2 regions of the Streptomyces griseoaurantiacus genome follow, and region 2 is predicted to be linked to the other one. Evidence: riboswitches for the same ligand, from Rfam matches in the RefSeq annotation. Region 2 holds a riboswitch; the other holds the start of a gene.

Region 1 (4,308 bases), 1.9 Mb from region 2:
GGGAGCGGCGGGCCTGGCGCCGGGTCTGCGAACGGTAGACCCGGGCGGCCGTCTGCTCACCGAGCAGCCGCAGCCTGGTCGCGGTCGAGAACCGGTCCCGGTCCTTCGCGGCCATGTCCTCCGCCTCCCGTCGCGCTCACGCCTGCCGTCTCATGCGTACGTCCCCGCACACGGTACGGGACCGGGTACGGGGACGTACGTACGACGCCGCCCACGGGCGCCGCTCGCTCACGAGGGCGCCCGCGGTGGGGCTCACTGTCCGGCGGAGCGGAACCGGGGGAACGCCGAGCGGCCGGCGTACACCGCGGCGTCGTCGAGGATCTCCTCGATGCGCAGGAGCTGGTTGTACTTGGCGACGCGCTCGGAGCGGGCCGGGGCGCCGGTCTTGATCTGGCCGCAGTTGGTGGCGACGGCCAGGTCGGCGATGGTGACGTCCTCGGTCTCGCCGGAACGGTGGGACATCATGCACTTGAAGCCGTTGCGCTGGGCGAGCTCCACGGCGTCCAGGGTCTCGGTCAGCGAGCCGATCTGGTTGACCTTGACCAGCAGGGCGTTGGCGGTGCCCTCCTCGATGCCGCGGGCCAGGCGCTCGGGGTTGGTGACGAACAGGTCGTCACCGACGAGCTGGACCTTGTCGCCGAGGCGGTCGGTGATGGTCTTCCAGCCGGCCCAGTCGTCCTCGAACAGCGGGTCCTCGATGGAGACGAGCGGGTACGCGTCGACGAGCTCCGCGTAGTAGTCGGTCATCTCGGCCGCCGTGCGGTCCTTGCCCTCGAAGGAGTAGACGCCGTCCTTGTAGAACTCGGAGGCGGCGACGTCGAGGGCGAGGGCGATCTGGTCGCCGGGGGTGTAGCCGGCCTCCTTGATGGCCTCGAGGATGAGGTCGAGGGCCTCGCGGTTGGAGCCGAGGTTCGGGGCGAAGCCGCCCTCGTCGCCGAGGCCGGTGGCCAGGCCCTTGTTCTTCAGGACCTTCTTCAGCGTGTGGTAGACCTCGGCGCCCCAGCGCAGGGCCTCGGAGAAGGACTCCGCGCCGATCGGGGCGATCATGAACTCCTGGATGTCCACGTTGGAGTCGGCGTGCGAGCCGCCGTTCAGGATGTTCATCATCGGCACCGGCAGCAGGTGCGCGTTGGGGCCGCCCAGGTAGCGGAAGAGCGGCAGGTCGCTGGCCTCGGAGGCGGCGTGGGCGACGGCGAGCGAGACGCCGAGGATGGCGTTGGCGCCGAGGGAGCCCTTGTTGTCGGTGGCGTCCAGGTCGAACATGGCCTGGTCGATCAGACGCTGCTCGGTGGCGTCGTAGCCGACCAGCTCCGGGCCGATCTGCTCGATCACGGCGAGGACGGCCTTCTCGACACCCTTGCCCAGGTAGCGGCTCGGGTCGCCGTCACGGAGTTCGATGGCCTCGAAGGCACCGGTGCTGGCACCGGAGGGAACGGCGGCACGACCCGTGCTGCCGTCGTCGAGGCCGACCTCGACCTCGACCGTGGGGTTGCCTCGGGAGTCCAGGATTTCCCGGGCTACGACGACGTCGATGGACGGCACGAGCATCTCCTTCTGGGATGTGACGCGGGTACGCCGGGCCCTCGGGGCCCGACGCGGGGCGCGGAGCCGGGGTGGCTCGCGCTCCCGAGCCTAGCCGTCTCAGGCGGCGGCACCGGTGTGTGGCCCACTTGCCGGGCAGAAGTGTGGGTGAATTGTTTCCTGACGGAACAAAATGAGCGGGGGTGGGTATCAGGAGAGCGCGCGCACCCGGCGGTCCGTCCGGGGCTCCGCGGCCCCCCGGGTCCGGACATGCCCCACCCCCGGCGCGTACGGGGGAGAGGCGCCGGGGGTGGGGGACCCGTGGGGACGGGGGCCGGCCCCGCGAGGGGGCCGGGGAGGGTCAGCTCAGGTGGAGCTGCTGGCCCGGGAAGATGACGTCCGCGTCGTCCACGATGTCCTTGTTCAGCGTGAACAGCTTCTGCCAGCCGCCCTTGACGTGGTGCTCGGCGGCGATGCCGCTCAGCGTGTCGCCCTTGACGACCTTGTACTCGCCGTCGCCCTTCTCGACCTTCTTGCCGGTGGGCGTGGTGACGGTCTTCTTCGCGGCCGGACGCTCCTGGGAACGGGAGGCGTGCTGCTCGGTGGACGAGGAGCTGCTCGACGAGCCCGCGCTGCTGGAGCTGCCGGAGTTGCTCGACCCGTTGGAGGACGAGCCGCTGGAGGCGGCGGCGCCGTCGTAGGCGGCACCGGTCAGACCCTTGCCGCACACCGGCCAGGCGCCCTTGCCCTGGCCCGCGAGGACCTTCTCGGCGACGGCTATCTGCTGCGACTTGGAGGCCAGGTCGGCACGCGCGGCGTACGCGGTGCCGCCGTACGCGGCCCAGGTGGAGCTGGTGAACTGCAGCCCGCCGAAGAAGCCGTTGCCGGTGTTGATGGACCAGTTGCCGCCGGACTCGCACTGGGCGACGGCGTCCCACTGGGAGGCCGTGGCGGCGGAGGCGTTGCCGGCCGCCATCAGCGGGGCGGCGACGGCGGCACCGGTGACGCCGGCGAGCGCGACGACACGGGTGGCCTTGGACGGACGGCGGTGCTTGCCCTTGCTGGAAAACAGCATGGAGAGATCCCCTCACCGACGCCTGCGAGGTGAGCTGTCGGGTTCGGGCCGGTTGAGTTGCCCGGTCGCGCGCCGCTTGTGGCGCACGACTTCACCCCAAGCCGTGTCCGGCCGTCCGGGACCACGTGGTGGTCCGGCCGCCGGGCCCGGCACTTACCTGGGTCCCCCGCTCCTGCCTACGGCGCTTGACGCGACGACTGTTCCCGTACGGCCGCTGGCAGGATTCGGCGTTGCGACCGTCGGGGCCCGCGATGGCGAGCGGTGACGACCGTAGACATGAGATCCGCCGGATTTCAAAGACGATCAAGGCTTATGAGACTCATCCCACACTTTCGCCGAATCGGACATCAGGGCTGATCCAGGGACCAAACTCCCCTGATTTCGGGTGCACTTCAACCCCGTACGTCCGATTCTTCCCCTGGCGTCCCCGGCGTCCCCCGACGCCCCCGGAACGGGGCGCGCCTACTCGACGACGAGGCTCTGACCGGGCCGGATGACGCTCGGGTCGCTGCCGATGGCGTCCTCGTTGGCCTGGTAGAGGGCCTGCCAGCCGCCGTCCACGTCAAGGGAGTCGGCGATGGAGCCGAGGGTGTCGCCGTGGCGGACCGTGTAGGTGGAGCCGTCCTCGGCACTGCTGCCGCGGTGCCGGCCGGTTCCGTCGGCGATGAGGGTGTTGGCCCCCTTCGTCCCGTCGACGGCGCCCGTGTCGACGAGGGCCGAGGAGCCCGGGCTCTGCCGGTAGTGCTCCGAGGCGCTCCCCGAGGACCGTCCGGCCGAGGAATCGCCGGACTTGTCGCTGGTTTCCGGGGATGTGGTGGATTTGCCGCCGGAGCGGGAATCGCCGGACGCGCGGGAGGAGTCCTCGCCCTTCTTGCTCGGACTCGCGCTCGCCTTTCCGGACGCCTCGTCGGACGTGCTGCCGGATTTCCCGGAGGACTTGCCGGAGGATTCGGAGGACCCCGAGGAACCCGAAGAGGCGGACGAATCGGAGTTTCCGGACGAGTTGTCCAGGCCGAGGTCCAGCCCGGAGCCGGACTTCCCGGACTCGCCCGAGCCGCTGCCGAGGCCCGTGTCGACGTCCGCGGAACCGGAGTCCTTGGAGAGCCCGGACAGCGGGCCGCAGGTGGGCCAGGCGGCGACGCCCTCGGCGGCGAGGATCTTCTCGGCGACGGCGATCTGCTGCGAACGGCTGGCCTTGTCGGGGCTCGGCGCGTAGTCGAGGCCGCCGTAGTGGTTCCAGTCGTCCTGCGACAACTGCAGGCCGCCGTACAGGTCGTTGCCCGTGTCCGCGCTCCAGGAGCCGCCGCTCTCGCACTCCGCGACGTGGTCCCAGGTGGAACCGCTGGCCGCGCTCGCGCCCGTGGCGCCGAGCAGGGGGATGGCGATGGCGGAGCCGGTCACGCCGGCCGCGACGAGGAGGGCCGGAGCCTGACGGGGGCGACGGTGACGACCGTTCCCGGAGAGCATGCGGTTGCCTTTCACACGACAGCGGTGACCCAACGCGGCGATCCGGGGGACCGCCTTGTTGATGCGTGAACGTATAGCCAGTACAACACCGGTTACAAGTTAATGCAGCGCAGATCACGTGAAGATCACAGAGTTGAGGAACTGTCACTTTTCGTGTCCGGGCGGGTTTATGCGCAACCGATGCCCACTCAATTCGGGACGGGTGCGAACTCCACGGGCAGCGTGCGCAATCCGCGCATGATGAG
Region 2 (4,308 bases):
GCCGAGTTTGCGGCGGCGCACCGCTGGTCCGTACTGCATGGCCGACTCCTTCCGCCCGGCGTGCGCACACGCGTCGCGGCGACGGCGAGCGCCGGCGGGCCCGGTTGGCGACGGTAGAGGATGGACCGAGCATGCGCCCATATACGGTCGGTCGTCGGATAGTTCACCGCTTCGGGCGACAGATATATGCATATCTTGGGGGATCGGCAGCAGGGAGCCCGCGGGTGGTGGCAGTCTGACGCGCAGCACCAAGTCCGGGACCGCAAGCGCGAAGTTCGCTCCGTGCCGGGCTCCGGTCCCGTGGGAAAGGGGCGACGACGCCATGGCAGATCACCAGGAAGCATCCGTCACTCTGCCGAGCGATCCCGCCTCGGTCTCCGCGGCCCGAAGATACGTCGCGGGCGTCCTCGCCGACTGGGGACTGCCACCCGACGCCGAGGCCGCGGACACCGTGCGCCTGATCGTCTCCGAGCTCGCCACCAACGCCGTGCAGCACACCCTGGGAATGTCGCCCACCTTCACCGTCGACCTGGTCCTCGACCGGGACGAGCGGCTCCGCGTCGGGGTGACCGACGGTCACCCGCGCTTCCCCAAGAGGCTGCCTGCCGCCGTGCAGCAGGACAACGGGCGCGGTCTGGTCATCGTCCGCTGGCTGACGGCCGAGTGCGGCGGACGGCTCAGCGTGCGGCCCACCCGGGAGGGCGGGAAGACGATCGAGGCCGAGCTGCCGTGGAAGGTGCCCGCGGTCCAGCCGGACCCGTGAAGGGAGCGCCCCTCAGCCCCTCAGCCCTCAGCCCTCGGCCCCTCAGTCCTCGGAGGACTTGCGTCCCCGGCCGCCGGGCGTCTCGGTGGGGCCCTCCGTGACCGGCTGGTCCGTACGGACGCTGGTGCGGCGGACCAGCCGCGGCAGGACCCCCCACAGCAGCACGCACGCCGCCATGGTTCCCGCGCCCGCGGCGATACCCGCCGCCCGGCCCAGCGTCACGTCCACGACGAGCAGCACCGAGCCGGTGAACGCCAGCATCAGCACCGCCAGGCCGGCCGAGGCCAGCCGTGAGGAGACCTGCACGATCACCGGCTTCGCGTTCTGCTGGAACAGCGAGCGGTGCAGCGCCGCCGGCGCGGTGAACAGGACGGCCGCCAGCATCGACAGCAGCAGTGTGACGACGTACGTCGTGCGCTGGAAGGCGTCGATGTCCGGGAAGCGCTGGGTGAAGGCGAGCGTCAGCAGGAAGGCGAACAGGATCTGCACGCCCGCCTGGGTGACGCGCACCTCCTGCAGCAGCTCGGCGAAGTTGCGGTCGGCGCGTTCCAGCGGGGTCTCGTTGCGAAGCTCGTGGTGAGGACGGTCGGCCATGTCACACACATAACCGTTCCTCGGCGGCTCACGCCCCCGCGCACGTCACACGGCGACCGGCCACGCGCCGAGACCCCCGCCGGACGGTCAGCGCACCCTGCCGTACCAGACGCTCTTGGTCCACAGCTTCTGCAGCCGTACGACGTCACCGGTCTTCGGCGCGTGCCAGATCTTGCCCTTCCCGGCGTAGATGCCCACGTGGTAGACGTAGCTGCCCGAGTGGAAGAACACCAGGTCGCCCGCCTTGCGGTGGGAGGACGAGATGTGGCGCGTCTTGTTGTACTGGGCCGCCGCCGTCCGGGGGAGCTTCTTGCCCGCCTTCTTGAACGAGTACAGCGTCAGCCCGGAGCAGTCGAACCGCTTCGGCCCGGTGGCGCCCCACTGGTAGGGGGAGCCCTTCTTCGACGCCGCGACGTGCAGCGCCTTCGTCGCCGTGGTCGCGGCGGACGCCTGGGAGGCGACGCCGGGGACCGCGATGCTGCCGCCCACGGCGGCGAGGGTGAGGGCCGAGGCGGTGCCGGCCCGGGTCAACAGCGACGGGACACGATCGAGCGCAGTCATGCGCAACCCTTCGTCAGCCGCCTGTGAAGGATGACCTGTCGGATTCGGGCTGGCGAAGTTGCCCGGCCGCTGACGCGGCTTCACCCCAAGGGCTGCTCGGCACGGACTGTCCGTACCGGCGACCCGTCTTGCTCGGGTCCTCCACTCCTGCCGATCCACTCCTGTCGACCGGTCATCCGGGCGGCGGCAGGATTCGGCGTCCGCCCGGACCGCCCCGCCTCTTGTGGCGGGGGCTGTCGCAAGGGATCTTCACCCACCGATGTCTGAAAATCCCAACGGAAACGGAGCTTTGTGTTGTTACTCACCACTCTGCTGTTCGAGTGAACACCCCCCGTTCCAGGGCGCGTCCAGCATCGGGAGGAGCCCCGGACCAGCACCGGAATACCTCGTTCCGCCTGGTGTCCACCCGTGCCGCGCAACCGGGGCGGTCACAAAAGTCGAGGTATGCGTACACCGAAAGGGGGTAACCCGTCCGGCCCCCCGCGCCGGAGTGTCGCGCACGCCCGGGCCTCGGCCGCGCGGTCCCCGAGTCGCTCGCCGGAGCGGCTCGCCACCGTTCGCCGGAGCGGCTCCCGCACCGTTCGCCGGAGCGGCGCGCGAGCCGAACGTCGGAGCGGTGCGCGAGCCGAACGTCGGCGTGGCTCGCGCGCCGCGCAAGAACGTTGCGGGACCCCGCGCCCGCACGCAGCGAAACTGCGCGTACACGCAGTTTTCGTCACTTGTCCGCCTCCGTGCGCCCTCCCTACCGTGGTCTCACCCCCTTGGCACCGCATCAGCGGAGGTACCCCTTCGTGCCCGACTCCCGTGTGCCGCGCCCCCGGCGCTATCTCGTCTGCGAACCCACCTACTTCGCCGTCCGGTACGCGATCAACCCCTGGATGCACCCCGACGTGCCCGTCGACACCGGCCTCGCCCTCCTCCAGTGGCGCGACCTGGTCCGGACGTACCGCGAGTACGGCCACACCGTCGAGAACGTGCCCCCCGTCCCCGGCCTCCCCGACATGGTCTTCGCCGCCAACTCCGCCCTCGTGCTCGGCGGCCGCGTCTTCGGCTCCCTCTTCCACGCCCCCGAACGCCGCCCCGAGTCCGCCGCCTACACGGCCTGGTTCAAGGCCGCCGGCCACGACGTGTACCGGCCCGAATCGGTGTGCGAGGGCGAGGGCGACCTGATCCCGGCCGGCCGGTACGTCCTGGCCGGCACCGGCTTCCGCACCACCCCGGAGGCCCACCGCGAGGCCCAGGAGTTCTTCGGCGTCCCGGTCGTCGGACTGCGGCTGGTGGACCCGTACTTCTACCACCTCGACACCGCCCTGTTCGTCCTCGACCCGGGGGAGCCCGGACCCGGACAGGAGGCGAACATCGCCTACTACCCGCAGGCGTTCTCGCCCGGCAGCCGCGAGGTACTGGCCCGGCTGTTCCCCGACGCGGTCCTCGCCACCCGGGAGGACGCGCGTGTCCTCGGCCTCAACGCGGTCTCGGACGGCCGTCACGTGTTCATGCCCCCGCAGGCCACGGCCCTCGCCGGCCGGCTCGCCGCCCGCGGATACGTCCCCGTCCCCGTCGACCTGTCGGAGTTCCTCAAGGCAGGCGGGGGCATCAAGTGCTGCACCCAGGAGATCCGTTCATGACCGCTCCCGCCCGCACCCACACCACCACCGCAGGGATCATCCGCGCCGAGGAGCCGGTCCTGGCGCACAACTACCACCCGCTGCCCGTGGTCCTCGCCCACGGCGAGGGCACCTGGGTGGAGGACGTCGAGGGCCGCCGCTACCTCGACATGCTCGCCGGCTACTCCGCCCTCAACTTCGGGCACCGTCACCCCGCGCTGATCGAGGCGGCCCACCGCCAGCTCGACCGGCTCACCCTCACCTCGCGCGCCTTCCACCACGACCGGCTCGCCGCCTTCGCCGCCTCACTCGCCGAACTGACCGGCCTGGACACGGTGTTGCCGATGAACACCGGCGCGGAGGCCGTGGAGAGCGCGGTGAAGGTGGCCCGCAAATGGGCGTACGACGTGAAGGGCGTGCCCGAGGACCGGGCGACGATCGTCGTCGCCGCCGACAACTTCCACGGGCGTACGACGACGATCGTCGGCTTCTCCACCGACCCGGTGGCCCGTACCGGCTTCGGCCCCTTCGCGCCCGGCTTCCGCGTCGTCCCCTACAACGACCTGGCGGCCATGGAGGCGGCGGTCGACGAGACGACGGCGGCGGTGCTGATCGAGCCGATCCAGGGCGAGGCCGGGGTGATCATCCCGGACGAGGGCTATCTGGCCGGGGTACGGGAGCTGACCCGGCGCGCGGGCGCGCTGTTCCTCGCGGACGAGATCCAGTCGGGGCTGGGCCGCACCGGGCGCACCCTCGCGGTGGAGCACGAGGGGGTGCTGCCGG

What was found. A riboswitch is a leader RNA that binds a small molecule or an ion and turns the genes downstream of it on or off. The one in region 2 is predicted to bind cyclic di-AMP.
Region 1: it holds a riboswitch for cyclic di-AMP, as region 2 does, so the genes downstream of both, OHB09_RS13085 (LysM peptidoglycan-binding domain-containing protein) here and OHB09_RS04600 (C40 family peptidase) in region 2, are expected to answer to the same signal.

Annotation. Positions count from the first base shown of each region.
Region 1 covers NZ_CP108326.1:2,963,331-2,967,638, forward strand. Annotated here, with positions in the region: gene OHB09_RS13075 (FtsB family cell division protein) at 1-115, opposite strand, end outside; gene eno (phosphopyruvate hydratase) at 253-1,542, opposite strand; gene OHB09_RS13085 (LysM peptidoglycan-binding domain-containing protein) at 1,883-2,596, opposite strand; cyclic di-AMP (ydaO/yuaA leader) riboswitch at 2,601-2,790, opposite strand; gene OHB09_RS13090 (LysM peptidoglycan-binding domain-containing protein) at 3,059-4,063, opposite strand; gene OHB09_RS13095 (cytochrome P450 family protein) at 4,252-4,308, opposite strand, start outside.
Region 2 covers NZ_CP108326.1:1,014,488-1,018,795, reverse strand. Annotated here, with positions in the region: gene OHB09_RS04615 (helix-turn-helix domain-containing protein) at 1-39, opposite strand, end outside; gene OHB09_RS04610 (ATP-binding protein) at 323-763, shown strand; gene OHB09_RS04605 (DUF6328 family protein) at 806-1,357, opposite strand; gene OHB09_RS04600 (C40 family peptidase) at 1,445-1,918, opposite strand; cyclic di-AMP (ydaO/yuaA leader) riboswitch at 1,922-2,127, opposite strand; gene ddaH (dimethylargininase) at 2,710-3,546, shown strand; gene rocD (ornithine--oxo-acid transaminase) at 3,543-4,308, shown strand, end outside.